Regions from separate parts of the Bradyrhizobium sp. AZCC 1721 genome, predicted to be linked through region 3. Evidence: predicted binding sites of a transcription regulator. Region 3 holds the regulator's gene; each other region holds the start of a gene.
The links. Region 3 encodes PhoB, which activates phosphate uptake and scavenging genes when phosphate is short. Its sites were predicted from a motif close to TGTCATNNANCTGTCAT; they were not measured.
Positions count from the first base shown of each region.

Region 1: phnC (phosphonate ABC transporter ATP-binding protein) is a predicted target of PhoB. The motif match lies at 5,947-5,963, and genes of this name have one in related genera.
Region 2: phnC (phosphonate ABC transporter ATP-binding protein) is a predicted target of PhoB. The motif match lies at 3,043-3,059, and genes of this name have one in related genera.
Region 4: V1273_RS24350 (UDP-2,3-diacylglucosamine diphosphatase) is a predicted target of PhoB. The motif match lies at 4,258-4,274, and genes of this name have one in related genera.

Region 1 covers NZ_JAZHSB010000001.1:953,482-960,749, reverse strand. Annotated here, with positions in the region: gene V1273_RS04650 (AbrB family transcriptional regulator) at 1-347, shown strand, start outside; gene V1273_RS04645 (disulfide bond formation protein B) at 658-1,194, opposite strand; tRNA gene V1273_RS04640 (tRNA-Leu) at 1,367-1,451, shown strand; gene V1273_RS04635 (LysR family transcriptional regulator) at 1,501-2,379, opposite strand; gene V1273_RS04630 (phosphonate dehydrogenase) at 2,381-3,391, opposite strand; gene phnE (phosphonate ABC transporter, permease protein PhnE) at 3,402-4,208, opposite strand; gene phnD (phosphate/phosphite/phosphonate ABC transporter substrate-binding protein) at 4,213-5,085, opposite strand; gene phnC (phosphonate ABC transporter ATP-binding protein) at 5,116-5,874, opposite strand; gene V1273_RS04610 (DUF3592 domain-containing protein) at 6,182-6,700, opposite strand; gene V1273_RS04605 (peptidoglycan-binding protein) at 6,862-7,268, opposite strand, start outside.
Region 2 covers NZ_JAZHSB010000001.1:2,731,715-2,738,982, forward strand. Annotated here, with positions in the region: gene V1273_RS12935 (tripartite tricarboxylate transporter permease) at 1-396, shown strand, start outside; gene V1273_RS12940 (DUF1045 domain-containing protein) at 409-1,098, opposite strand; gene V1273_RS12945 (alpha-D-ribose 1-methylphosphonate 5-triphosphate diphosphatase) at 1,119-2,312, opposite strand; gene V1273_RS12950 (transferase hexapeptide repeat family protein) at 2,309-2,974, opposite strand; gene phnC (phosphonate ABC transporter ATP-binding protein) at 3,290-4,195, shown strand; gene phnD (phosphonate ABC transporter substrate-binding protein) at 4,265-5,374, shown strand; gene phnE (phosphonate ABC transporter, permease protein PhnE) at 5,430-6,263, shown strand; gene phnF (phosphonate metabolism transcriptional regulator PhnF) at 6,433-7,161, opposite strand; gene phnG (phosphonate C-P lyase system protein PhnG) at 7,266-7,268, shown strand, end outside.
Region 3 covers NZ_JAZHSB010000001.1:6,722,373-6,729,640, reverse strand. Annotated here, with positions in the region: gene pstA (phosphate ABC transporter permease PstA) at 1-394, shown strand, start outside; gene pstB (phosphate ABC transporter ATP-binding protein PstB) at 391-1,212, shown strand; gene phoU (phosphate signaling complex protein PhoU) at 1,224-1,940, shown strand; gene phoB (phosphate regulon transcriptional regulator PhoB) at 1,951-2,655, shown strand; gene V1273_RS32110 (GcrA family cell cycle regulator) at 2,835-3,344, opposite strand; gene V1273_RS32105 (aspartate aminotransferase family protein) at 3,841-5,049, shown strand; gene argF (ornithine carbamoyltransferase) at 5,049-5,975, shown strand; gene V1273_RS32095 (Hsp33 family molecular chaperone) at 6,173-7,174, shown strand.
Region 4 covers NZ_JAZHSB010000001.1:5,020,539-5,027,806, reverse strand. Annotated here, with positions in the region: gene V1273_RS24380 (c-type cytochrome) at 1-49, shown strand, start outside; gene V1273_RS24375 (CHRD domain-containing protein) at 231-653, opposite strand; gene V1273_RS24370 (c-type cytochrome) at 822-1,748, shown strand; gene V1273_RS24365 (J domain-containing protein) at 1,782-2,570, opposite strand; gene V1273_RS24360 (Lrp/AsnC ligand binding domain-containing protein) at 2,830-3,075, opposite strand; gene thiD (bifunctional hydroxymethylpyrimidine kinase/phosphomethylpyrimidine kinase) at 3,208-4,008, shown strand; gene V1273_RS24350 (UDP-2,3-diacylglucosamine diphosphatase) at 4,297-5,109, shown strand; gene V1273_RS24345 (glycosyltransferase family 4 protein) at 5,106-6,164, shown strand; gene V1273_RS24340 (threonine ammonia-lyase) at 6,218-7,207, shown strand.

The DNA.
Region 1 (7,268 bases), 5.8 Mb from region 3:
TGGCGCTGGTCGGCATCGGCGCCGTGATCGGCACGCGCTTTGCGCGGATCAGCAAGTCGACGCTGCTCAGCCACATCAATGCCGGGCTCGGCTCGTTTGCGGTCGCGATTCTCATCTCCTCCATTTTCGTCACGGTGATCGTGCTGAGCACTTCTGTGCGCTTCGCCGACGTCGTGGTCGCCTTTGCGCCGGGCGCGATGGACGCCATGCTGGCGCTGGCGCTGACGCTGCACATCGATCCGATTTTCGTCGGCGCCCATCATCTGTCGCGCTTCGTGTTCGTCTCGATCACCACGCCCGGCATCGTGCACCTGTTCGGCCGCCCGCAGGAGGACGTGGACGATTAGATGAGGTCGATTTTTTGCGGCCGATCCGCTCGTCGTCCCGGCGAACGCAGGGCCCCATAGCCACCGCTTGCGGAAATGGCGCTACGCGAGACGGCTTCTTCTCACAACAAACAGTCGTGGTTATGGGTCCCTGCGTTCGCAGGGACGACGGGATCGAGGCGAGGACCTCTCAACATGTCGCCCCTGCGAACGCAGGGGCCCATACACCGCGGCCCGCGCAAAGGGCACAAGGGGCGACGGCTGCCCTTCGACAATGTAGGCTGGTGATTGGGTCCTGTTTTTCGCAGGGACGACGACTACTGCGACCGAGCTACGCCCGCTTCGCCGACACGATGCCCCACATGGCGATCGCCGCCATCGCCAGCGAGATCAGCACGTTGTAGCCGGCAAGCGAGAGCCCGAGGAAGCGCCACTGCACCTCGTCGCAGCGGATCACCTTCACCGTGTCGAGACGCTGCAGCAGCGTGCCGGCGGTGCCGAGGTCGGCCAGCGGGCCGGAGCAATCGGTCGGGCCCTGCCAGAATTGCCATTCGACGCCGGCGTGATAGCCGCCGAGCCAGGCATTGGCGAGCGCCGCCAACAGCAGCACCGCAAACCCGGCCAGCGCTACCTGCCGCGGCGCCCCGCGCGACGCGGCAAAGGCGATCACGAGGCCGAGCGGGACCGCCAGATAATAGGCGTAGCGCTGTTCGAGGCAGAGCGGACAGGGGCGGATATCCAGCACGAGCTGGAAGAACCAGGCGCCAGCCAGCGTCGCCGCGGCGACGACCGCGATCGCCAGTGCGGCAACGACGACCGGATCGGCGGGATGGCGCGCGTGCGACGAATGGAGGGCATCTGACGTCACGGATGTGCTCCGGAGCATGGGTTCATGCTCAAAATAGGCATCAGCCTCCTATCCCGCCACCGCCCAGGTGTCGAGACACACCACAATCACTTCCACGCGGGTTGACCCGGAAGCGCCGCCCGCTATATTCCGCCGGCTTCGCCGCACCGGCCTCCGGGCCTCGCGTCCGAAGGCCCCTGTGGCGGAACTGGTAGACGCGCTCGACTCAAAATCGAGTTCCGCAAGGAGTGCTGGTTCGATTCCGGCCAGGGGCACCACGCTTCGCTGCTTTGCAGCTTCGGCTAGGCAGGCGGCCGACAGCGACGGCTAAATGGTAAGGCCGCGCTCCCAGCTTAGCGACGCCTCGAACATCGCCATCGCCGGAGCCGTAGGCGGCAAGGACTCGGGAACGATCAGCTTGATCTCCTTGGCGAGTTGGGCCCCTTCAATTCGAAGCGCGGCGAGCTGCTCTGTAGCGACTTCGTCAGCAACTGACGCTTCCATGACAATCGACGCACCGTGGCCGGCGCGGACTGCGCGCTTGACAGCCTCCGTATTGCCGAAACCGTCAATGATGGTCAAAGATTTCGCGAGTGGACCGAGTTGCTGACGCAGCAGATACCCCGTGCCGGTCCCGGATTCACCGCCCAGCAGCGGCTCGCCTTGCAGTTCGGCCACGGATACGGAGCCAAGCCTAGCCCAGCGGTGATCAGGTCCGACGATGACGACGAGTGGCTCCCTCGTCCAGGTGCGCGCGGTAAAGCCGGGCCTGCCGTCCCACCATTCCATCGCTGCAACATCAGCCTCGCCCCGCTCCAGACGGGCGGCGACATCTGCGTTCGATCCAATCCATTGTTCGACGGGAACGCCGGCACGCTGCCGAAAGACTGCAATGTGGGGCTGCAGCAGATAGGTGCCGACGTTGCTCGATGCCGCCAGGCGCAGCACCGGGAGATGAATTAGGCTGCGCACGCGGGAGGCCGTCTCGACCAGCGAGCGTGCCAGTGGAAGGAAGCGCGCTCCTTGATCGGTCGGCATGGCGCCGCCACGCTGCCGTACCACCAGCGGCGCAGCCAAGACTTCTTCAAGCTGGCGGATGTGATCCACGATGGTGGAAGGCGCCAGATCGAGCTGGCGCGCGGCCGCACGAACGCCGCGGGCGGCGATCACCGTGACGAACGAGCGAGCATGGGTCAGGTTCAGCATTTCACGCGGTCAATGCAGGATTTCCTAGGCGCACCGGCCTGTTGATGAGCCCGCCAGGCACCTTGCCGGCGAGCGCCTCGATGATGCTGGTCGCAGCGGATAACTCGATCTCGCGACGCACCGACATCACGGCCGATCCGATATGTGGTGTCAACACGGTCCGGGCGCCCGGCCGAATCAGCCTTGCGTCGATCGTTGCGGGCCGTTCCTGCCGCGCCCAATCCTCGCATTCGAAAACGTCGGCGGCATATCCGCTGAGCTGACCACTCTCGAGCGCATCGGCTACGGCCGCTTCATCGACCAGCGAACCGCGCGCGGGGTTGACGAGCAGCGCCCCGCGCCGCATCCGGCCGATCGCTTCGGCGTCGATCAGGCCGGTGGTGGATTCGGTCAGCGGCAGGCCCAGCACCACGAAGTCGGCGAGCCCCAGCACGTTCTCCAACGCCATTCCCTCGACACCGGGGCTCTCGAACGGCTCGGCGTCATACGCAATGATGCGACAGCCGAATCCCGAGAGCCGGCGCGCGATGGCCTGGCCGACGCGGCCGAACCCGACGATTCCCACCGTCGAGTTGTCGATGCCCGTGCCGTAAAGCTGGGGCCGCCAGCCAGCGAATCCCACTGTGCGAATTCCGGCATCGCCGGCCGGAATATGCCGTCCAAGCGCGATCATCAGTCCGATGGCCAGTTCAGCCGTCGGCTCGGTGAGAAGATCCGGCACGATTGTCACCTGGACGCCGCGTTCGCTTGCCGCATCCACATCGATATTGTCATAGCCCTTCAAAGCGGCGCCGATAACCTTCAGGTTCGGGCATCGCGCGAGAAAGGCGCGATCGACGCAATCGGTCATGAATGCCATGAGCCCGGCCGCTTCCCTGCAGCGTTCGATTACCTGGTCATAGCTCCATGGCTCGGGCCCATCGTTGGCAACGACGCGAGCAACGCCTTCGAACGCGACGCGCGTCTCGGGGAAGACCCGGTTTGTCAGCACAATAAGCGGCAATTCTGTCATCGGGAGACTATTACTTGAGCGATTTTCGCAAGTACGCGCCGACGCTGTCGACAATGACGACGCAGGCGAGGATCGAAAGCAGGATGGCCGACACTTGGCTGTAATTCAGTAGCCGCAGCGCCGAGATTAGTTCGAAGCCGATTCCCCCTGCACCGACGATGCCGAGCACGGCGGAAGCCCGGAAGTGATATTCCCACCGGTAGATCGTAACATCGGTGAGTTGCGGCAGGACTTGCGGCAGAACAGCGTGCTGGATGACCTGTAACGGCGTCGCGCCCGCGGCGCGAGCCGCTTCCAGCGGCTTGGGATCGACATGTTCGATGGCCTCGGCATAGAACTTGCCAACCATGCCGACCGAATGCAGCGCCAGCGCAAGGACGCCGGGCAGCGCGCCGAAACCGACCGCCGCGACAAACAGAACGCCAAGGATGATCTCCGGCACCGAGCGCAGGAAAGCGAGGAATGTCCGCACGGCCAGATAAACAATTGGGTGCGGACTTGTATTGGGCGCAGCCAGAAGGGCGAGCGGCAGGGAGAAGGCCACTGCGAGCGCGGTGCCGGCGATCGACATCGCAAGCGTATCCAGAAGCGGCCGCAGCCATGACTGCCAACGGCTGAAATCCGGCGGCACCATTTCGGAGGCCAGCGTACCAATCGCCGGCCCGCTTTCCAGAAACCGTTGCGCGTCGAAGAAGCCGGTGGCCGCCAGGGCTGCGACGCACGCAGCGACGATCAAGCCGACGAGGCCCGCCCCGCGCAAGGCGGAGCGGCGTTGCTCCTCAAGAATGGCGTCGAACGTATGGGAAACCGATTTCATCTTTTTACAGCTTGGCTACGTCGAGCTGGAGCACTTTCGCCATGTCGCGCAACACGTCGTAATCCTTGTCGGTTGCGGTCGCGATGCCTTCAACGCGGAACAGCTTGAGAATGGCGGGATCCTTCAGATCAAGGAATGCCCGCTTGATAGCCTCCTTGAGCTCGGGTTTCAGAAAACCTTGCACCGTTAGCGGATAGTTCGGAATGGGTTCGGACAATGCGAGCTGCCGGATCCTGGTCGGATCAATCTTCTTGGTCTCGACTAAGACGCGATAAATCTGCTCCGAGAGAGCGCCGGCTGGCACCTGCCCGGCAGCGACGGCACGCGCGACAGCATCGTGCTGGCCGAGATGCACGACCTTGTAGTCCGCGTCGCCGATCAGCCCCTGTTTGGCGAGATGGGCGCGCGGCGCAAGATGGCTCGACGTGGAAGCCCGGTCACCGAACGCGAATGGCTTGCCCTTGATGTCGGCCAGCTCCTTCACCGGACCATCCGCGTTGGCGATGAGGATCGACTGGTAATTGGGCTTGCCCTTGTCCACGCCGACACCGAAGGGCTCGATTTCAGGTGCTTTCGACTTGGCAAGCACGTAGGAGAACGGGCCGAAATATCCGACCTCGATGCGACCGAACCGCATCGCCTCAATCATCGACGAATAGTCGGTGGTGACGATGATCTCGACGGGCTTCTTCAGCAAGTCCTCGAGATACTTCTTGAGCGGCTGTGCATTCTGAATGATCGTCGATGCATTCTCGTCAGGCAGCAGGGCGACCCGCAGCTTGTCCGGATTGGTCTTGTCGGCGGCAAACACCGGAGCGGCGAGCGCGCAGAGGCCGGCCGCGGCCGACCCGACAAGGAAATTGCGGCGTTGCATCATCTGATTTCTCCATCCAGATTGACGGCTCGACTAGGCCGCCGTGGCCAAGCCCTTGCGTTGCGTCGCGTAGATATGATCGAGCGTGACCGGTCCGAGCTGATCCGGCGCGCCTTCGAAAACGACGCGTCCCTGCGCCAGCCCGATGATGTGATCGGCGAACCGGCGTGCCAGATCGACCTGATGCAGGCTGACGATCGCGGTGATGCCGTCCTCGCGGCAAATTCGATGAAGATCCTCAAGCACGCGGACGGAGGTGGCGGGATCGAGGCTCGCGACCGGTTCATCAGCGAGCACGATCTCCGGCTTCTGAGCCATGGCGCGCGCAATGCCGACGCGCTGCTGTTGTCCTCCGGAAAGCTGGTCGGCCCGGTCCAGCGCTCTGTCGGCGAGGCCGACCCGATCGAGCGCTTCCAGCGCGAGCAGGCGGTCAGCGCGTGGCAGCGGAAAAATCGATCGCAAGACGCTGTGCGCGGCGAGCCGTCCAGTCAGCACGTTGTCGAGCGCCGACAGCCGGCCGATCAAATGATGTTGCTGGAACACCATGCCGGTCCGCCGCCGATGCGCCCGCAACTGGGCGCGGCTGCCGAAGATCGATCCGCGACCTTCAACACAAACCTCACCCGAAGTCGGCCGCACCAGCCCGTTGAGGCTGCGCAGCAACGTCGATTTGCCCGCGCCTGACGTGCCGAGAAGAACGATGAACTTCCCCCGCTCGAACACAGCGGTGGTCGGCCGCAGCGCCTCGACGCCGTTGGCGTAGGTAACGGTCACGCTCCGAAGCGATAGCATGTCGAATCCCGAGACTGTTCGTTATTTCCGAACAATTGTAGCTGTTGTTCGCTTCCTGACTATCAACTGTGCATGACGCGGGGATGACACTGCCCAAGGCAGGCCAACGCCTGACCTGCCGACCGAGTTTGATGGACGCGCTCGACTCAAAATCCAGTCTTGGGAGTGGTGGTTCAATTCCGAAGAGCGGCACTTGCCTTCACTGCAGCGCGGCTTCGACCGGGCAAGCCGATCAACGCTTGCGCACGAACGTATTCGGACAACCGACAAGGTGCCGCCTTTGCCGCGGGCCTTTGACGTTACCAGCCTAACGTGATCTCTTCAGCCCAGCGCCGTGTCTTGGCGGGCTGGCTACATCAATGACGTGCAATGGTGCGTCGAAAGCCCGCGACACCCTCTTGATCAGCACGATCATGGCCGTTGCAACGATCAGGAAGACCGCTCCGATGAAAGCCACGATGATCGGCATCAGCCAAAGAGAAAACACGCCTCGGATGGCCGCCGATTCGGGTACATCGGGATCGTAGAGAACCGAGACAGTTTGTCCGGTGCGGTAAGCCGGCGGATTGCTGCGCAGCCCAGACTGAAATTCAATGGTGCGACCGTCCCTCGTCTGGAAGCGCACGACTGGCGCAAACAGGTAGCCCTTATCCTCGCTGTCGCGCAGGCGCACCATCTCGATCACCGACCCGGACGTTTCAATAGCGCGTGCAATCCATGTTTTTGTTGACCAGACGCTGAAGCCCGCTCCGAGCAATAGCAGCAGGCCAACCGGTATCAGGACGAACTTGGCAATACGGCTGAGAAAAACTGCAGGATCTTCCATGAAAAGACGCGCCCTGCGGCAAACATTGTTGTAGGCGAGGATGTGTCTTGGCGCGGACCGAAATGTTCAATGCTCCGCAGGTGTGATGACACTAGCGGCGAGCTCAGCGCCCAAGCAACGCTAGACAGCAATCTGCGCACAGGACCAGGTATCGTATCCGCTCACTTCTTCCCGAACGCTCCGAGCAGTCCGCCCAACAGCTTCGATGCAATCCCACCCAGCGCGCCGAAGCCGCCGGTGGCGCCGATTACGCCGGTGATGATCGGAATCAAGGTCGCCATCGTCGAGCCTGAAACCGGCGCGGTTGTGGTTGGCGCCTGACCGGCGATCGCTCCCAAATTGAAGGGCAAATTGAGAATGCCCGCCGACTGCAGCAGGGTGACGATACCGAGCATGCCGGCAGAAAGCTGCACGCTCGGCCGCGTCATCGCCGGCGCGAGCGGCTCGGCGGGCTTGTCCGGTTTTTCGGTACCCGGGAATGGCTTGCCGGTCAGCCGCTCGTACAGCAGCGGCATCAGCACGGTGATGAGATCGACCGGCGCAGCGGCGCCAGGCTGTTGCGGCGTTG
Region 2 (7,268 bases), 4.0 Mb from region 3:
TTGCTGATCATCAACCTGCCGCTGATCGGCCTGTGGGTCTCGATGCTGAAGATACCCTATCGCCTGCTGTTTCCCGCCATCGTGCTGTTCTGCTGCATCGGCACTTACGGGATCGCCAACAGCCTGTTCAATGTCTGGCTGATGATGGGCTGCGCCTTGATCGGCTATTTCTTCATCAAGATCGGCGTCGAGCCGGCGCCGCTCCTGCTTGGCCTCGTGCTTGGTCCGCAATTAGAAGAAAACTTCCGGCGCGCGATGTTGATCGCTGATGGCGATTTCACCGTCTTTCTGTCGCGGCCGATCAGCGCGGTCATCCTCGCAGTCGTCGCCGCCTTGTTGCTGGCAATGCTTTCGCCGGCAATTCTGAGAACGCGGAAAGAGGCGCTGGCGGAATGAGCGGTGCGGGCGTCAGTCGCGCAATTGCCAGCGGCCGATGACCCGAAACCGCGAATTCGCATTGTCCTGACGACACAAGGCGATGGCGTCGATCGCGATCGGGCCGATGCCGGTTGTCGAAAATCTGCTGCGTAGCATTGCCACAATCGGCTCGCGCCGTTCGGCGGGAAGCCGTCCCGTCAGCGTCATGTGGAAGCGAAATTCTTCGAAGACATAAGGATATCCCCAGCGGTCGAGATAATCGCGCTGCCGTGGCGTCAGCGCCTCCGGACTTCGCCGCGCGTGATCTTCCGGGCTGAGTGGAGCACGGAACGAATCGAATGCCCTCGTCGCCTGGGCGGCAAGCAGGTCGAGATCTGCCGACCGTTCGCCGGGAATGACCGCAATGAAGCCGCTGATCGAATCGACGACCGGTTGGATCACGGGCACTGGCCGGGCCAGATCGGCGAACAATTCGCAGGCCGCAGCAAGCTGCGCCTCGGCCTTGCCGTCGGCCAGCGCTATCGGCGCCTTCAGCGTGGCGTGAAAGCCGTATTTGCGCGGATCGCGCGTCAGCTCGCGCCAGTCCAACGGGAGACCGTCCGGAAAGGACAGGTCTTCGCCGCTATGGGCATCGTAGCCGAGCAGCAAGGCGCCGAACCGGTCGAGCGCGCTGTCGGGCGTGGCGGTGTAATAGATTGCGTAACGGGGGTAATTTGCCATTGCGCCAGAATAGGGCCGCCTCACGCGGCTGCAACCGCCTTGCGTGATGCTGCGGACGAATGGACGAGACGGTTCGCCTCCGTCAGATGTACGAGACGCCCCGCGGCAATGACGGCGACGATGCGCGGGCGCAATGGCACCGTGTCATCGACGAGAAGGATATCGGCGCGCTGCCCCGCGGCGAGCGTGCCGCGATCGGCGAGGCCGGCGGCGCGCGCCGGTGCCGCCGAGATCAGTTGCCATGCCGCGGCCAGCGGCAGAACGCCGTCGGCCGCAAGCCGGAATGCCGCCAATAGCGGCGCCGGATAATAATAGTCCGACGCAAGCACCGAACAGAGGCCCTTGGCGATCATGTCGGAGGCCCTGGTCCAGCCTGTATGGCTGCCGCCGCGCACGACATTGGGCGCGCCGAACACGATGAAGTCTCCGGCTTCGGCAGCATCGCGTGCAGTTTCCTCGTTGACCGGGAATTCGGCGATTGCAACGCCCTGCGCACGGAAGGCCTGCCGCATCGCCGGGCTTTCGTCGTCGTGGGAGAGCATCCGGACGTTTGCCGCGCGTGCTGCCTGCGCCAGCCGGGCGATCGAAGCCGGCACGTCGTGGCCGCGGCAGACCACACGTTCCACCAGGCGATCGAACGCCTCATTGCTGAGACCCGTGCGCTCGACCATTCGGCTGCGCTTTTGCGGCTTGGCGAGGCTGGCGACCGTCGAGTCCATGTGGTCGTTGAAGGCGAACAGGTCGACGCGTCCTTCCGAAAGCCAGCCGATGATTTCGCTTTCCGCGTCGAGATTGTAGGTCTCGTGCCGGAGATGGAAGCGGGTGTCGGCGGCGAGCTGCGGCCGCATTTGCTCGATCGCCTCCAGCAAGCGCCTGGCATTGTCGGCGCTGCGCAGGCCGGGCTCCCACGACCAGGTCGTGGCATGATAGACGGTCGTGATCCCGTTGCTGATCGCCTGCCGGTCGCTGTCAACAAGCGCCACATCGATCGGGAAATCGACCCCGGGGCGCGGCATCATCTGCCGCTCGAAGGCATCGCCATGCAGATCGACAATGCCCGGCAATACCAGGAGGCCATCGGCATTGACGCCGCCGATGCCGTGGTTGCTGTCCGCACCTACGGCTGCGATCTCGCGGCCAGCGATCCGCAATGAGGTTTCGACGATTTCGTGGCCGAGCAGGGCCCGGCCACCTTCGATGAACAGTTCAGTCACGATGCGGCACTCTGGTTGAATGAACGGCGAGTAGCTGCTGCGCCGGCTTCGTACTTTTCGAGAAAGCCCTCTACATCGAGCTTGCGGAAATCGGGCAGGGCGCGGCGAAGCGCCTCATGGTCCCAATCCCACCACGCGAGTTCCGCAAGCCGCCCCGCAATGGATTCCGGAAAACGCCGCTTGATCGGCCGTGCCGGATTGCCTGCAACGATCGTATAGGCAGGGACATCCTTGGTCACGATGGCGCCGGCCGCGACCACGGCGCCGGTGCCGATCGAGCGGCCAGGCAGAATAACCGCGCCATGGCCGATCCAGACATCGTGGCCGATATGGACGTGATGCTTGCGGCGCCACGCAAAAAACTCGGCATCGTCGCTCTCGCCCGAAAAGTAGCTGCTGGCGCGGTAGGTGAAATGCGCCTGCGAGGCCCGGTGCATCGGATGATTACCCGGGTTGATGCGCGTCATCGCCGCGATCGAACAGAATTTCCCGATCATCGTATAGGTGATCTGCGAGTCGTTCACGACGTAGGAATAATCGGCCATCGTGACCTCGAGCAGGATGGTCCGGGCGCCGACCTCGGTGTAGGCGCCGAGCTGGCAGTCGCGCACTGACGCGGTGGGGTCGACCAATGGTTCAGTGGAAAGCATCTTGCCGGCCAACGGTAACGTCCATCAACAATCGGGGAAAGGGGCACCGGCTCGTCTTCGATGCGCTTGATGACAAGATCATGACGGATGCGTGACGTCAGTCCCGCTGTGGACGAAGGCCCCCGTTCGGGCCGACTGTCACACAACTGTTGAATCCGGACGCTAGCGATGGCGGCGCTGTAGAGCAATACATGCTGCGTCGTTCTTGATGCACCCGGCGGATTCGCCGGAGTGATCGGACGTTGTTGAAGATCGCCAGGCAATTCATCTGACTGTCACAGGCCGTTGTTAGCGATCGTGACCGCAGACCCACGAGGAGCGTACCGCTTGACATCGCATGCCATGATCGATGCACGAGATATCTCGAAGTCCTATCAGCGTGGCGTGCCTGTTCTGAACGGCGTCACGCTGTCGCTGCGGCGCGGCGAAATGGTCGCGCTGATCGGTGCGTCAGGCTCCGGCAAGTCGACATTGATTCGTGCGATTGCCGGGCTGACGCCGATCGACGGCGGCCGCAATGGCGGAGGCGGCCGAATCGAAGTGATGGGCGAGCCGATCCAGCGGGGTGGCCGCCTCAACAAGAATCGCGGCCTGCGCGCGCGCATCGGCGTGATCTTTCAGCAATTCAATCTTGTGCCGCGGCTTTCGCTGCTGACCAACGTCTGCTTCGGACTGCTGGGGCGATTGCCGATCCTGCGCGGAACCCTTGGTCAATTCAGCGAGGCCGACAAACGCGTGGCCATGCAGGCGCTGGCGCGTGTGGGCATCGCCGAACATGCGCTCAAGCGCGCCAGCGAACTGTCCGGCGGCCAGCAGCAGCGCGCTGCCATCGCGCGTTCGTTAGTGCAGGGGGCCGAACTGTTGATCGCGGACGAGCCGATCGCCTCGCTCGATCCGGCCGCTGCGCGCCGCGTTATGGATTTGCTCGCCGACATGAACCGCAATGACGGCCTGACCGTGTTCATTTCGCTTCATCAGGTCGAATACGCTCTCAAGTATTGCGCGCGCACGATCGCGCTCAAATCCGGCAAGGTCGCCTATGACGGCCCATCCAGCGCGCTGACGCCGGCTTTCCTCAACCAAATCTATGGCGCGGAGTCCGAGGAGCTGTTTCTGCCCTCGTTTGAGGAGCAGGCGCGGCTTGCACAAGAACGCCGAGACAGCAACGAACGGTCAATAGCGCGCGCGCCGGCGAACCCCCCAGCTTTTGATGTCGAACGGCTGTCCGCCTGAAGTCAGTCAGGTACGACCTCGCGCTTGGCGCTACCGAAAATGCAACGCGTTCAAAACAGGAGAAGCGATATGCGCAAGCTAGCTCTGATCGGCACGGCCGTGGCGGTAGGCATTTCGGCCAACGTTGCCCGCGCCGAGACGACCGAACTCAATTTCGGCATTATTGCGACCGAAGCGAGCACAAATCTCAAGACCGTCTGGGAGCCCTTCCTCGACGCGATGGCCAAAGGGACGGGCTTCAAAGTCAACGGCTTCTACGCCTCGGACTATGCCGGCGTGATCGAAGCAATGCGCTTTAAGAAGGTGCAATTGGCCTGGTTTGGCAACAAGTCGGCGATGGAAGCCGCCAACCGCTCGAACGGCGAGATATTTGCGAAGTCCGTCGATTCGGACGGCAACCCCGGTTACTGGTCGCATATCATCGTCCACAAGGACTCGCCGATCAAGAATCTGGAAGACGTCCTCAAATGCGACAAGTCGATCGACTTCAGCATCGGCGACCCGAATTCGACCTCGGGCTTTCTCGTCCCGACCAGCTACATTTTCGCTGCCAAGAACGTCGATCCGAAGGCTTGCTTCAAGACCGTTCGTAATGCCTCGCATGAGGCAAACGGCATGGCGGTGGCGAACAAGCAAGTTGATGCCGCAACGAACAACAGCGAAAGCCTGCGCCGTTTGGAAGTCACCGCTCCCGAAGCCCGCAAGAACATCCGTGTGATCTGGACCTCGCCGCTCATTCCGAGCGACCCGCTGCTCTGGCGCAAGGATCTGGCCGCAGACGTCAAAGCCAAGCTCTATACCTGGGTCCTGAGCTATGGCCGCATCGGAACGCCGGAAGAAATCGCATCCGCGAAGAAGGTTTTGTCTGGTCTGCAATGGGCGCCGTTTATTCCGTCGTCGGACGACCAGTTGCTCCCGATCCGCGTCCTTGAAGCCAACAAGTCGATCATGAAGATCAAGGGTGACGCCAAGCTATCGGCGGAAGAAAAAGCCACCAAGACCGCCTCGCTCGAGGCTGACATCAAGACGTACCAGCAAGCGGCCGACAAGGCCGAGCATGGCGCGTTCATGAAGCAGGTCGCGCCGTTCTTCGAGGCAGACAAGGCCAAGGATCAGGCCAAGCTCAAGAAGCTTATCGGCGAGCTTGCGGCGAACGCTGCGACTGCGCCTACCAACTGATGCTGACGAAGGGCGCCAGCCGCCGTGGTTCGGCGCCCTTTAAACATTTTAGGCCATGACAGACATCATCGCTCCCATCGAAAGCCGGCCGTCGCGGCAGGCCCAGGAACCTCCAGTCCCGCTTTATCCCTTCGCCCGACGAGTGCGGGGTTGGCTGGGCTGGGCGTTCGTTTTCGGCTTGCTGGCCTGGAGTTGGGCTCCGGCCGAAATGTTCCGTGTGTCGGCGCTGTTCACCGACTGGCGCAATATGGCCGAGTTCGGCAGCGCCTTTCTCCATCCGAATTTTCGCGAATGGGATCAGTACATCAGCGACATGGTGGTGACCATCCAGATCGCGATCTGGGGCACCGCCCTGGCAGTCGTGTTTGGCATTCCGTTCTCAATTCTGTGTTCCGCCAATATCTGTCCGCCTTGGATAGTACAGCCAGTTCGTCGGTTGATGGATTCCTGCCGCGCCATCAATGAGATCGTGTTCGCGTTACTGTTCGTTGTGGCGGTGGGCTTAGGCCCATTCGCTGGCGTGATGGCGTTGTTCGTTCACAATCTCGGCGTGTTCGCGAAGCTGTTTTCCGAAGCGGTCGAAGCGGTCGATCCGCGGCCAGTGGAAGGCATTCGCGTGACCGGTGCGGTGCGCGTGCAGGAGGTGATCTTCGGTGTCATTCCTCAGGTGCTGCCGCTGTGGAGCTCGCTTACCCTCTACCGGCTTGAAACTAACGTCCGCTCGGCGACGACACTTGGCATTGTCGGAGCCGGTGGCATCGGCCAGACCCTGTATGAAAGCATCCGGAGTTTTCAGTACGCCGATACGGCCGCGCAAATCATTATCGTGGTCGTGACGGTGATGGTGCTCGATCTCATCAGCGCCTGGATCCGCAAAGTGCTGGTATGATCGTACGCTTCGTCGACTAGACTAGGCTGACTAGACGGCGCTGCAGCGCTCGGCGTCTTGGTGAAGGCGAATAGCCCCCTTACAAATCCATCGATGAAGGGCAATCGATCGGATTTTGCAACAAGCTTCGCTTCTGCGATTGCCAGATCGCGCGGTCGTCTAATCGCCGCTATTGACCATTCTCGATTAGGAACTCGACACGCTCCGCGGCGAAGCGCGCGCGTTTGGTTACCAACGGTTTGCCGCCGGTATCGACATCGGTACTATCGACCACGAGAACGGGACGCCCGAGCGCGAGATCGAGCCTTGCGGCGTCGGAGGCGTCCACGATGGTGGCGGTGACGCGGGTTGAGGCGCGGCGGTAGTCGCGAACGCCGTAATGCGCCAGCAGTTTGGTCATTGAGCGTACGTTGGCGAAGACCGCTCCGGCGTCCGGAAAGCGATCGGCGGAAAGCCAACTGGTGCTAATGCAGATCGGCGTGCGGTCAGCGAGCCGCACCGATTCGATCCGGACCAGCGGTGCGCCGGTCTTCAGTCCGAGCTCACGGGCCAGTTCGCGCGTCGCGGGCTCTTCGGAGGCATCGATCAATTGGCCGCGCGGCTCGCGGCCGCCGGCGCCGACGATTTCGGAAAATCGCGTCCGCGAGCGCAAGGGATAGGCGAGGCGCTGCGCCTCGACATAGGTGCCGCTGCCGCGTTCGGCGCGCACCAGGCCGCGTTCGGCAAGCGCAGCCAGGGCACGCCGCACGGTGTGGCGGTTGACCCGATAGGTATCGGCGATCTCGATCTCGCCCGGCAGCTTTTCGCCCGCAGCAAAGCGGCCGTCGGCAATGCCGCGCTCGATACCGTCGGCGACCTGCCGCCACAAGGCGACACCGGAACTCTCCTGCAGGCTCATGGCGTGGTGATACCAGATATTATCCGTTTGTCACGAAACAGTCATGGCGCTCCGTTATCAAGTTGTCTATTATCATAGACAACTTGATTCAGGCAAGGTTGCTCATG
Region 3 (7,268 bases):
CGTGGTGGTCCGCACCACCGAGGACATGCTGGGGCTGGTGCCCAATCCCCTGCGCGAGGCGGCGTCTGCGCTCGGCCTGCCGCGCTCGCTGGTGATCCGCCGGATCGCCTACCGCGCCGCGCGCGCCGGCCTTATCACCGGCGTCCTGCTGGCCACCGCCCGTGTCGCCGGCGAAACCGCGCCGCTATTGTTCACGGCGCTGTCCAACCAGTTCTTCAGCCTGGACCTGACCAAGACGATGGCGAACCTGCCGGTCACCATCAACAACTTCGTGCAGAGCCCCTATGTCTACTGGAAGCAGCTCGCCTGGAGCGGGGCGCTTCTGATCACGCTCACCGTGTTGGCCCTGAATATTGGCGCGCGCATCCTTGGCGCCGAGAGGACATCCAAATGACCGATCTCTCCGTATCCGTGAGTAACGCGAGCGGGCCCGTTCCGCAGGCGACGCTGCCCGAGGCTGCGCCGAAGGTGACCGCGCGCAGTCTGAACTTCTACTATGGCGAGCACCATGCGCTGAAGAACATCAACCTGACGCTCGGCACCCACCGCGTCACCGCCTTCATCGGCCCGTCCGGCTGCGGCAAATCCACGTTGCTGCGGATATTCAACCGGATGTACGATCTCTATCCGGGTCAGCGCGCCACCGGTCAGCTCTTGCTCGACCAGACCAACGTCCTCGACCCCAAGCTCGATCTCAATCTGCTGCGGGCCCGCGTCGGCATGGTGTTCCAGAAGCCGACGCCGTTCCCGATGACGATCTACGAGAACATCGCCTTCGGTATCCGTCTCTACGAGAAGATCTCCAAGTCGGAGATGGACGGCCGGGTCGAGAAGGCGCTGCGCGGCGGCGCCCTGTGGAACGAGGTCAAGGACAAGCTCAATGCAAGCGGCCTCTCGCTGTCCGGCGGCCAGCAGCAGCGGCTCTGCATCGCGCGCACCGTTGCGGTCAGGCCCGAGGTGATCCTGTTCGACGAGCCCTGCTCGGCGCTCGATCCGATCTCGACCGCCAAGATCGAGGAACTGATCCAGGAACTGGCAGAGGACTACACCATCGCCATCGTCACCCATAATATGCAGCAGGCGGCGCGCGTCTCGGACAAGACCGCCTTCATGTATCTCGGCGAGCTGGTCGAATTCGACGACACCAACAAGATTTTCACCTCGCCGCGCGATCGACGTACCCAGGACTACATCACGGGGCGGTTTGGTTAAGGAGATAACAGATGGCTTCTGAGCACACCGCCAAGGCGTTTGACAGCGACCTCCAGGAATTGACGCGTCTGGTCGCCGAGATGGGCGGCCTTGCTGAGCGCATGATCACCGAATCCGTCGACGCGCTGGTCCGCCGCGACGTCGCGCTCGGCAAGCACGTCGTCGCCACCGACGTCGAGATCGACCGCCTGCAGCATCTGATCGAGGAGCGCGCGGTGCTGACCATCGCCCGCCGCCAGCCGATGGCGATCGATCTGCGCGAGATCGTCGGCGCGATGCGGGTTGCCACCGATCTGGAGCGGATCGGCGACCTCGCCAAGAACATGGGCAAGCGCGTCGCGGCGCTGGAGAACGATTTCCAGCCGCTGAAACTGATGCGCGGCCTCGAGCACATGACCGATCTGGTACAATCGCAGGTCAAGTCGGTGCTGGACGCCTATGCCGCGCACGATCTGCCGGCGGCGATGGCGGTGTGGAAGGGCGACGAGGAAGTCGACGCCATCTGCACCTCGCTGTTCCGCGAACTCCTCACCTACATGATGGAGGATCCGCGCAACATCTCGTTCTGCATCCACCTGATGTTCTGCGCCAAGAATATCGAGCGGATCGGCGACCACGCAACCAACATCGCCGAAACCGTGTTCTACATGATCGAGGGTCAGCAGATGCTCGACAAGCGCCCGAAGGGCGACATGACGACGTTTGCCACGACCGTCTCCAACACTTGAGGAAAGCAGAATGAGCGCGCGCATTATGGTGGTCGAGGACGAGGAAGCGTTGACCACGCTGTTGCGCTACAACCTCGACGCTGAAGGCTATGAGGTCGAGACCGTCGGCCGCGGCGACGATGCGGATACGCGGCTGAAGGAGCGCGTGCCCGATCTCGTCGTGCTCGACTGGATGCTGCCGGGCCTCTCCGGCATCGAGCTGTGCCGCCGTTTGAGAGCGCGCCCCGAAACCAAGCAATTGCCGATCATCATGCTGACCGCGCGCGGCGAGGAGAGCGAGCGGGTGCGGGGGCTTGCGACCGGCGCCGACGATTACATCGTCAAGCCGTTCTCGGTGCCGGAACTGCTGGCGCGCGTAAAGGGCCTGCTGCGGCGGGCGAGCCCCGAGCGGCTCGCCACCGTGCTGACCTATGGCGATATCGAACTCGATCGCGAAAAACGCCGCGTCGCGCGCTCGGGCCGCCAGATCGATCTCGGCCCGACCGAGTACCGCCTGCTCGAATTTTTCCTCGAGCACCCCGGCCGCGTCTTCAGCCGCGAGCAGTTGCTCGACAGCGTCTGGGGCCGCGACATCTATATCGACGAGCGCACCGTCGACGTCCATATCGGCCGCTTGCGCAAACTGCTCAACCCCGGCCGCGAGCAGGATCCGATCCGCACCGTCCGCGGCGCAGGTTACGCGCTGGATGACCGGTTTGCGAAGGTGGAGCCGTAGCTGCGTCCGCTGCTATTTCCGCAAGCCCCGCCGTCGTCCCCGCGAACGCGGGGACCGATAACCACAAATCTCGATTGTTGAAACGTGCTGGAGCTCCAGCTCAGCGTAACCACAGACACCTGTGGTTATGGGTCCCTGCGTTCGCAGGGACGACAAGTTGAGATAATGGTGCGCGCCCCTTACCGCGTCTGCTTCGGCTGCTGCCTGCGCCGATCGGCAGCGGGCTGGTAGGCGATGCGCGAGTGGTGGGCGCAATAGGGCAGGCCCGTGAGCGCCTTGCCGCCGCAGAAGAAGAATTCCGGGCTCGAGGGATCGCCGACCGGCCAGTGGCAGGTGGCCTCGTTCAGTTCGAGCAGCGACAGCCGCTGGCTCATCGGCACGACGTTGTCGAAGGCGATCGGATCCGGCTCCATCTCGACTTCGAAGGCGTGTGCCAGCGCGGTGTTGCCGCGCGAGACCGGACGCGACACCCGCATCATCGGCTGGGCGGGGCGTGCCTTGCGCTGCCGCGGGGCGGCCGAGGAGGGGCTCTTGGCACGGCCGGAAAGGCCCAGCCGGTGCACTTTGCCGATTACGGCGTTTCGCGTCACATTCCCGAGTTCCGCGGCGATCTGGCTCGCCGACAATCCGGCTTCCCAGAGCTTCTTAAGCTGTTCGACGCGATCGTCGGACCAGGTCAAAACCGTCATCGTAATCTTCCCTTCGCATCGCGCCGGCCAATCGGGGGCAGCGCTGGCGAGTCATTCGTCTCAAAAATCCCTGCGGTCAGAATCCCTTAGCCCTCGCCGGACGCGCTAACCGCGCCGAACGTTTACGCCTGTACAAAATGGACTCTTAGGGATCAGAACTGCCGCACGAGATGTCGTACCCGACAGCCCAAACGCTACAATATGGCGTGACTCGGGCGCAAGAGTCCGGGCCCGAACGTCCACATGTTCTGACATCTAGGCATTTCACTGCGTGTTTTCCACCACACCGCAATCTTACGGATTTCAGCATCTTGCACTGCAGGAAAGGCGGCTCCGTGGCGTGTTGACAGCGCCCCACGCCCACATAGAATGCCTCTCACGTGCCGCCCTTAAGAGGCGGCACGTTTCGTTTTCGCAAGACCGGCTGTTGCCGCGTTCGCGCCAATGCACGCCCGCGGCAGGTCTCAAAGGCAGGTCTCAAACCTCAGTGATTGCCATGACCAATAGCGCCACGTCGCATCTGCTCCCGGTCTTCGCCAGGGTCGATCTCGGCTTCGAACGCGGCGAGGGCTGCTGGCTGACCGCCACCAATGGCGAGCGCTATTTGGACTTCACCTCGGGCGTCGCGGTGAATGCGCTCGGTCACTGCCATCCGCACCTGATCGCGGCGCTGCAGGAGCAGTCGACGAAACTCTGGCACATGTCGAACCTGTTCAAGTCGCCGGATGGCGAGAAGCTCGCCGCGCGGCTTTGCGAGCAGAGCTTTGCCGACCTCGTGTTCTTCTGCAATTCCGGCGCCGAGGCGATGGAAGGCGTGATCAAGGTCGTGCGCCGCTATCAATTCTCCAAAGGCCATCCCGAGCGCTATCGTCTCGTCACCTTCGAGGGCGCATTCCACGGCCGCACCCTGGGCACGCTCGCAGCAACCGGCTCCGCCAAATATCTCGAAGGCTTTGGGCCGCCGATGGACGGTTTCGACCAGGTGCCGCATGGCGATCTCGAAGCGGTCAAGAAAGCGATCGGCCCGCAGACCGCGGGCATCCTGATCGAGCCGGTGCAGGGCGAGGGCGGCGTGCGCTCGGCGCCGCAGTCTTTCTTCAAGGCGCTGCGCCAGCTCTGCGACGAGAAGGGCCTGTTGCTCGCGTTCGACGAGGTGCAGACCGGCATGGGCCGCACCGGCGATCTCTTCGCCTATAAGCGCGTCGGCGTGACACCGGATGTGATGTCGCTGGCCAAAGCGTTGGGCGGCGGCTTCCCGATCGGCGCGGTGCTGGCGACGGCGGAAGCCGCAAGCGGCATGACGCCGGGCTCGCACGGCTCGACCTTCGGCGGCAATCCGCTGGCGATCGCTGCGGCGAATGCCGTGCTCGACGTGATGCTGGAGCCGGGCTTCTTCGATCACGTGCAGAAGATGTCGCTGCTGTTGAAACAGAAACTGGCCTCCGTCGTCGATCGCTATCCCGCCGTGCTGTCGGAAGTTCGCGGCGAGGGGCTTCTGGTCGGCGTCAAGGCCGTGGTGCCGTCGGGCGATCTCGTCAATGCGTTGCGCGACGAGAAATTGCTCACCGTCGGCGCCGGCGACAATGTGGTGCGGTTCCTCGCGCCGCTGATCGTCACCGAGGCCGAGATCGAGGAATCCGTGCAAAGGTTGGAGCGCGCCTGTGTCGCGCTGTCCGCTGGCCAGTTGAAGAAGGCGGCGGGCTGATGAGCAAATCCGTCCGTCACTTCCTCGACATCAATGAACTGCCGTTAGATGAATTGCGCAGCATGCTGACCTTGAGCGCCACCATGAAGGCGAAGCTGAAAGCGCATGAGAAGGGCAAGAAGCCGCTCGAAGGCAAGACGCTGGCGATGATCTTCGAACGTCCCTCGACCCGCACCCGGGTGTCGTTCGACGTCGGCATGCGCCAACTCGGCGGCGAATCCATCATGCTGACCGGTGCCGAGATGCAGCTCGGCCGCGGCGAGACCATCGCCGACACCGCGCGCGTGCTGTCGCGCTATGTCGATGCGATCATGATCCGCATCCTCAACCACGACGCGCTCTTGGAATTGGCCGCGCACGCCACGGTGCCCGTGATCAACGGCCTGACGCGGCGCTCGCATCCCTGCCAGGTGATGGCCGACCTGATGACCTTCGAGGAGCATCGCGGGCCGATCGAGGGCAGGACCGTGGCCTGGACCGGCGACGACAACAATGTGCTGGCATCCTGGGCGCATGCAGCCGAGCGTTTCAAGTTCAGGCTCAATGTCGCAACCCCGCCGCAGCTTGCGCCGAACAAGGCGATGAAGGACTGGATCAAGGCGACGCAGGCGCCGATCGTGCTCGGCACCGATCCCGAAGCCGCCGTGCGCGGCGCCGATTGCGTCGTCACCGACACCTGGGTCTCGATGGGCGACAAGGACGGCGAACATCGCCACAATGTGCTGAAGCCCTATCAGGTCAATGCGAAGCTGATGTCGCTGGCCAAGCCGGACGCGATCTTCATGCACTGCCTGCCCGCTCATCGCGGCGAGGAAGTCACCGATGAGGTGATCGACGGCGCGCAGTCGGTCGTGTTCGACGAAGCCGAAAATCGCCTGCATGCGCAGAAAGGCATTCTGGCTTGGTGTTTTGACGCGGTGGCATAGGTTTCTCCGTCGTCCCTGCGAAGGCAGGGACCCATACGCCGCGGCCCCAATAATTAAAGGCAGTGGTTGACGCCTTGCCTTACTCACAACGCCCTGTGGTTATGGGTCCCTGCGTTCGCAGGGACGACGCGTGGAGATGGTTTCGCCGGCTCGTCAACCCCTTTTGTTTTGCATTCCAAGCCCCCAGATAAGGCGCCATGGATTCACAATCAGACATCAAAATCACGACCGAGGCGCCGATCCGCGCGCCCTCGTCCGTTCCCGTCGATGATGCGGTGCTGCCGTTCGAGGTCGCCTCGCTCGATCTGCGCGGACGGCTGACCCGACTCGGCCCCGCGCTCGACGACATCCTGACCAAGCACGATTATCCGGCGCCGGTCGGAAAATTGCTTGGCGAAGCGATCGTGCTGGCGACGCTGCTCGGTTCGGCGCTCAAATTCGACGGCCGGTTCATTTTGCAGACGCAGACCGATGGCCCGGTGTCGTTTCTGATCGTGGATTTCCAGTCGCCGGATCGGCTCCGCGCCTATGCGCGCTACGACGCAAGGCGGCTGAAGGACGGGCAGGATTCAGGCGCCCTGCTCGGCAAGGGCCATCTCGCGATGACCATCGATCAGGGCGCGGACATGAGCCGTTACCAGGGACTGGTGGCGCTCGACGGCGGCAGCCTTGAGGATGCCGCGCATGAATATTTCCTGCGCTCCGAGCAGATTCCGACCCGCGTGCGGCTTGCGGTCGGCGAAGAATGGCGTGGCGGCGACGGCGGCAAGCATCGCTGGCGCGCCGGCGGCATGCTGCTGCAATTCCTGCCGCAGGCGCCCGAGCGGGCGCGGCAGGCCGACCTGCATCCGGGCAACGCGCCGGAAGGCGCGGTTACGCATCAGGTGGCGGAAGACGACGCATGGGTGGAAGGTCAGTCGCTGATCGGCACCGTCGAGGATGTCGAACTGATCGATCCCGATCTGTCGGGCGAGCGCCTGCTGTATCGCCTGTTTCACGAGCGCGGCGTGCGCGTGTTCTCACAGCTCTCCTTGCGCGCAAAATGCTCCTGCTCGCGCGAGGCAGTCTCCGCGATGTTGAAAAGCTTCTCGCCCAAGGACCGCGCCGAGATGGTCAAGGACGACAAGGTGGTGGTGACCTGCGAGTTCTGCTCCTCAGTCTATCAGTTCACCCCGCATGAAGCGGGCGTGGAGGAGTAGGGGGCCGTAGGGTGGGCAAAGGCGCGATAGCGCCGTGCCCACCATCATCCTCCGATCGCGCTTTATGATGGTGGGCACGCTTTGCTTTGCCCAG
Region 4 (7,268 bases), 1.7 Mb from region 3:
CAAGCAGTGCAGCGGCTGCCACGAGACATACCGGATCAAGAAGGGCTGATCGCATTCCAACTTTGAGCATGATCTTCTCGAAGAACCGCTACACATTTTTCCGGATCAGGCTGTGACCTCACAAAAGGGCGGACGCCGCCAAGCGTCCGCCCTTTTGTGTTACCCTTGTTTCTTGTTTACTCGCGTTCGAACCTACCTACTTCGTCACCAAATTTACTTGGTGACTTGATTTATTTGGTCACCTGGCCGCGGATTTCACCGCCCGGATTGGCTGCGGTGTGAATGTTGACGTAGTACTTGCCGGCCACTAGGTCTGCGGCCTGCGCATCGGTCAGCGTCGCGCTGCCTTCGACCGGGCTCGACGTCGCATTGGGAATGGCGACCGCAACACCGGCATTCTTGCCGGCTTCGGCGGGACCGTGGAAATGTGCGGCAGTCGCTGGGCCGGACAGGCCGGAATAGCTCAACTTCCAGCTCAGCTTCTTGCTGGCGGGATCGTAGTCGATGTCGGCGGTGCCCTTGGCGGTGCTGGTGTTGGGCGGCACCTGGGACTTGCCGTCGAGTGTCGCCTTCATCTTGTCGGCAGACGCGGATCCGGCAAAAGCAATCGCTGCCCCCAACGCAAGCGTGACAAGCATGGTCTTGTTCGACATGGTGTTTCTCCCTGTGGACGTCAAAACGGCGATGTCAGCCTCAAAACAACGCCGTTGCGAATTTATTCCCGAGATGCAGACAAAGGCTCGAAATTTCGCAGAAGCCTATGGCGCAAAGTGCGTCCATACTGGTTGTTGAGTTTAGACTCCCTGACAACGGATCAGTGAATGCTGCGACGAATTCTCCTTGGCTTGATTTTGGCTGGCGTCGCCGGCGCCGGTGTTTTCTGGTGGCTCACGATCCCGGCGGTCGTTGCCCCAGCCTCACTTCCTCCCCGCGCGCCGAACCTTGCCAACGGCGTTGCAACGTTCAATGCCGGGGGCTGTTCCTCCTGCCATGCCGTTCCGAACCAGCCCGATCGGCTGAAGCTGGGCGGTGGGCTTGCAATGCCGTCACCGTTCGGGACGTTTTACGTCCCTAACATCTCGTCCGATCCCACTTACGGTATTGGCCGGTGGAGCGAAGCGGATTTTGTGACCGCGGTGCTCAAGGGGACGTCGCCGGACGGCGTGCATTATTTTCCGGCCTTTCCATATACGTCCTACCAGAACGCTTCCGTCGACGACGTTCGCGATCTCTTTGCCTATATGAAGACGCTTCCAGCGGTGACCGGCAAGACGCGCGATCACGACGTTCCGTTTCCATTCAACATCCGCCGCAACATCGGCGTCTGGAAGTGGTTGTTCATGGACGGAAAGCCTCACGTAGCCGACGCCTCACATTCGGCGTCGTGGAATCGCGGGGCTTACCTCGTCAACGGTATGGGTCATTGCGCCGAGTGCCACAGCCCGCGCAATATCCTTGGCGGCATCGTCGAAGCGCAGCGCTTCGCGGGCGGGCCCAATCCGGAAGGAGAGGGCTGGGTACCCAACATCACCCAGAAAAGATTGGAGGAGTGGAGCGCGAAGGATATCGCCTACTTCCTCGAAACTGGGCAAACGCCGGATGGCGACAGCGCAGGCGGATCGATGGTCCGCGTGATCAAGAACACCTCGCAATTGCCGCCGGAAGATCGCGATGCCATCGCGGAGTATGTCAAGTCGCTGGCGCCGGTTGAGGGACCGCCGCGGCCGAAGAAAGCGAAAGAAGGCTGAGAGCTCTTACGTGAGACGCGAGTTCGCGCGTCGTCAGGGCGTCACGGCTGCGGTGATCGGTTGGCGCCGCTCCGGCAAGGTCGGCACGATCGACAGCGGCTTACGCGGCACGGGCGGCGTGGCGGCTTTGGTCCGCTTCAAATCCGTGGAGCGCTTGGTCAAAGCGACGTCACCGAGTGTGCGATCGAAATCGCCCACCCGATACAGCACGCCGCCGCGATCGAAATAGGCGGCTGCGAAGCGCGGATAATATTGGACCCCGAGATTGTACGTGGCGAAGGCCGGGACCGGCTCGAAGCGGCCGAGCGGCGCGGCGCGGGCTTCCTTTGCGGCGGGTGCCGTGGCAGCGATGGGGGCCACGCTGCCGGTTGAAAGTTCTTCTTCGCGCTGGGCACGGGATCCGTCCTGCGCGGTAGCGTCGGGCTGCAGCGCGGCAACCTGCTGCACGCCATCTGCGATTTCTGCGGCGCCCGGCGGTTTTGAAAACAATCCGAACACCGTGTAGCCGCCGACCAGCACCGCGGAAATGACCGTTGCCGCCATCGTGTTGGAGGCGACCTTTCGTACGGTCTCGTATGTCTGGATTGCCTTGGTGGCCGGCGGCTGCAGCGCAATGGCGAGCAACTGATCGTAGGTCGCGCGCTGCTCGGTGTCGGTCAGGATGTCATAGGCGCGCATGAGTTCCCTAAACCTCAGCGCAGCATCGGGATCGTCGGGATTGATATCGGGATGAGTCGCCTTCGCTGCCTTGCGGAATGCCTTCCGCAATTCCTCGGCGTCATCACTCGGAAGCGCTCCGAGCAAATCGTACAGCGTCCCCATGGTGGTACTCGCGACCGTTTCCCCCTCGGACCGTCCCCGCCGCGGAACTTCCGATTGACGACGCCCTAGATAATCAAAAATATCAAGGCGGTAGCATGATCCCCTTATGGCAAAAGCATGCCATGGTTAACGTCGTTAACCATCCATTGCGGTGGGGCGCTCAATTGGCGTGGCAGGCGGGCAGGGCTGGCAGCTCCTCCATCACAGGCGGACCTATCGGCCGCGCCAGGGACGCGGCCTTGGGGAGGCAGGCCGATGCCTAACCCGAGCCGAACGCCTTGAAGGTGATGATGGTGTGGGTGTCCTGGATCCCTGGAATCACCTGCACCTTCTCGTTGACGAAATGGCCGATGTCGGTGTCCTTATCGACGTAGAACTTGACCAGCAGATCGTAGTCACCGGCAGTGGAATAGATCTCCGAAGCGATCTCGGCCTCCGCAAGCGCATTGGCGACGGCATAGGATTGGCCGAGCTTGCATTTGAACTGGACGAAGAAGGGAACCATCGCTGTCGTCTCCGAATTGGTTGGTCCCAATAGGCCAAAAACCGCCGATAATGGCAAGCCAGCTTGCTGCCCATGCCATGGCGCGGTAGGACATTACATGGCCTTCAACCTACGACTTGCACGAGGCTTGCGATGACGGCGCCGATCGCGCTGACCATCGCCGGCTCCGATTCCTCTGGCGGCGCCGGTATCCAGGCCGACCTGAAGACGTTTGCCGCGCTCAGCGTCTACGGCGCCTCCGTGATCACGGCGCTGACGGCACAGAATACCGAAGGCGTCAGCGGCATCCATCAGGTGCCGGCGGAGTTCGTGACCGCGCAGATCGATGCGGTGTTTTCCGATCTCGACGTCGGAGCGGTCAAGATCGGCATGGTGGCGCAGCCATCGATTATCGACGCCATCGTCGCCGGCCTCAAGCGCTGGTCGCCGAAGCATGTTGTGCTCGATCCCGTGATGGTCGCAACCTCCGGCGACCGGCTGCTGGCTGCGGAAGCGGTCGAGGCGCTGCGGACAAAACTCATTCCGTTAGCTTCGGTCATTACGCCCAATTTGCCTGAGGCCGCCGCGCTGCTCGACGAACCGGTGGCTACGGGTGAGGCCGCCGTCGCAAGCCAAGGCAGGCGATTGCTGGCCATGGGCTGCAAGGCGGTGCTGATCAAGGGCGGCCACGGGGAGGGCGCCGAGTGCATCGACTATCTGATCGGCACGAGCGGCACCATCGCGCTGGCCGCGCCGCGCATTGCGACGAAAAATACCCATGGCACCGGCTGCTCATTGTCCTCGGCGATTGCAGCGGAACTCGCGAAGGGCGAGGGCATGGAAACCGCCGTGCGTAACGCCAAGGCGTGGGTCAGCGCTGCGATTGCGGCGGCAGATCGCTTCAGCGTCGGCCGCGGTCACGGCCCGATCCACCATTTTCATAAGTTTTATTAGCTGCCGTCCTTGTCTGGTGCGCAATCACGCAGGGACTTCTTGCGCCGCGGCGCATCCGTTGAATTACGGGGATGGTTAATCTTCCACGATAATTGACCCTGTTGATGATGGGTTAATGCGCGATTGCGCACGAGGCAGAGACAACGTCGAGAAGTTGCCTCTCCAATGTCGCTTGTCTGTCGCATCGCGCTGCTATCCGCAAGTTGTGGGGCGCGGCATTGATTCTCGCGGGAATATCGCGGCGTGAACAGTCATCGCCCTGTCACAGAAATCTGTCAGGGGACAGGTATGGGTAGTGACTCCTTGAGTGAAGAGAGCCCCGAACGGCGCTTTCGTACCTTGTTCATCTCCGACGTCCATCTCGGCGCCCGCGGCTCGCAAGCCGACCGTTTGCTGGACTTCCTCAAAAGCCACGACGCCGACACCATCTATCTCGTCGGCGATATCGTCGATGGCTGGGCGCTGAAGTCGAGCTGGTACTGGCCGCAATCGCACAACGACTTCGTGCAGAAGATGCTGCGCAAGGCGCGCAAGGGCGCCAAGGTCATCTACGTGCCGGGCAATCACGACGAGTTCCTGCGCAACTATTACGGCACGCATTTCGGCGGCATCGACGTGGTGGAAAACACCATTCACACCGGCGTCGATGGCCAACGCTATCTCGTCATCCACGGCGATATCTTCGATCTCGTGGTGCAGAACGCGCGCTGGCTCGCCCATCTCGGCGACAAGGCCTACGACTTCGCCATTCAGATGAATCGCCTCGTCAACTTCTTCCGCCGCATGTTCGGCGTGCCGTATTGGTCGCTGTCGCAATGGGCGAAGCTGAAGGTCAAGAACGCCGTGAACTACATCGGCGCGTTTGAACAGACGCTGGCCGGCGAGGCGCGACGGCACGGCGCCGACGGCGTGATCTGCGGCCACATCCACTACGCGACCATCCGCGACGAGCACGGCATCCGCTACATGAATTGCGGCGACTGGGTGGAAAGCTGCACCGCGCTCGCCGAGCACGAGGACGGCCGGTTCGAGATCATCACCTGGACCGATCCGCAGCGAAGGGCGGCGCCAGTTCCCCGCGTCGCGGCGCGCGCCGCATGACGCATATCCTGGTCGCGACCGATGCGTGGCATCCCCAGGTCAACGGGGTAGTACGCACGCTGACCGCGATGACGGAGGCGGCCACGGGGCTTGGCGTCGAGGTGAGCTTTCTGACGCCGCAATCATTTCGCACCTTTGCGATGCCGAGCTATCCCGACCTGCGGCTGGCTCTGCCGCTTCCCGGCAAGATCGCGCAACTGATCGAAGCGGCAAGGCCCGACAGCATACATATCGCGACCGAGGGGCCAATCGGGCTGTTGGTGCGGCGCTATTGCCGCAAGCGCGGCTTGCCGTTCACCACGAGCTTTCACACCCGGTTTCCGGAATATGTGTCGGCGCGCTCGCCGATTCCGGAATCCTGGGTTTGGTGGGCGCTACGTGCCTTCCACCGGCCGAGCCGGGCGGTAATGGCGGCGACGCCGGCGCTGGCGGCTGAGCTGCGCCTGCGTGGCTTTCGTAACGTGGTACTGTGGTCACGCGGCGTCGATACCTCGCTGTTCCATCCGCGCAGCGCCGATCTCTGCCTGCCGATGCCTGTATATCTCAGCGTCGGCCGTGTCGCGGTAGAGAAGAATCTCGAAGCCTTCCTCGATCTCGATCTGCCCGGCACCAAGCTCATCGTCGGCGATGGGCCGGCCCGGATGGCGCTGGAGCGCAAATATCCTAACGCCGTGTTCCTCGGCGCGCGGCATGGCGAGGAACTGGCCGAAATCTATGCGGCGGCCAATGTTTTCGTCTTTCCCAGCAAGACCGACACGTTTGGCTTGGTGCTGCTGGAGGCGCTGGCCAGCGGTCTGCCGGTTGCGGCTTTTCCAGTCAACGGTCCCCGCGACGTGATCGGCTCGGCGCCGGTTGGCGTGCTGAACGAGGATTTGCGCGCGGCCTGCCTGGAGGCGCTGCAGATTTCGCGGAAAGAATGCGTGGAATTTGCTGCCGCCCATAGCTGGCAAGCCTCGGCACGGGCTTTCGTCCATCATGCCCTCAATCTTGGTCCCCTGCGGCCGGAAGGCGAGCTGGCCGAATTTGTGGCGGAGGACCCGCATTTCGCCGCCTGATATCACCTGAATCTGTATTGCCCGCCGGTCCGCTTGCGCGATACAAAGTGCGCATGACGGAAAAAGCCTCAACGGCACCGGTCGGTGCTGCAGATATCGATGCGGCGGCGCGAGTGGTTGGCCCGTTCGCGGTGCGGACGCCGCTGTTGTCGTTCCCCGTTCTCAACGAGCGCGTCGGGACCAAGGTCTTTCTGAAGCCCGAAATGCTGCAGCGGACCGGATCGTTCAAGTTCCGCGGCGCCTTCAACAAGCTGGCCTCGATTCCGCAGGATAAGCGCGGCGGCGGGGTGGTCGCATTCTCTTCCGGCAACCACGCCCAGGGCGTGGCAGCGGCGGCGCAGATCCTCAACATGCAGGCCACCATCGTGATGCCGGCGGACTCGCCTATCACCAAGCGCGAGCGCACCAAGGGCTATGGCGCCGAGGTGGTGCTCTACGACCGCGACAAGGAGGACCGCGAAGCGATCGCCAACGGCATCGCCGGCAAACGCGGTGCGACGCTGGTCCGGCCCTATGACGATCCCTTCGTCATTGCAGGGCAGGGCACTGCGGGCCGCGAAATCGCCGAGGACATGACAGCGCTCGGGCTCGTGCCCGATATCGTGGTAGCGCCGGCCTCCGGCGGCGGGCTGATCGCCGGCGTCGCGACGGCCGTGAAGGCAAAATTTCCGCAAGCGCAGGTGATCGTCGCCGAGCCCAAGGACTATGACGATCACGGCTTGTCGCTCCGCGCCGGCCATCGCGAGGCCCATCACGCCGCCGGCCGCACCATCTGCGATGCGCTGATGGCGGCGATGCCGGGCGAACTCACCTTCTCGATCAACAGCAAGCTGCTCGCAAACGGCGTGACCGCATCCGACGAGGAAGTCGGCGCGGCGGTAGCCTATGCCTACCGGGAATTGAAGTTGGTGGTCGAGCCAGGCGGGGCTGTCGGCCTCGCCGCACTCTTGGCCGGCCGCATCGATGCCAGGGGAAAGAACGTCGTCATCGTGCTTTCCGGTGGCAATGTCGACGCGGACCTGTTCGCCAAGCTGGTCGCCTGATCATCACATCTTAAACGGAAGCGGCAGAGCATGTGCTCTGCTCGCTTTTTGTTGTCCGGAG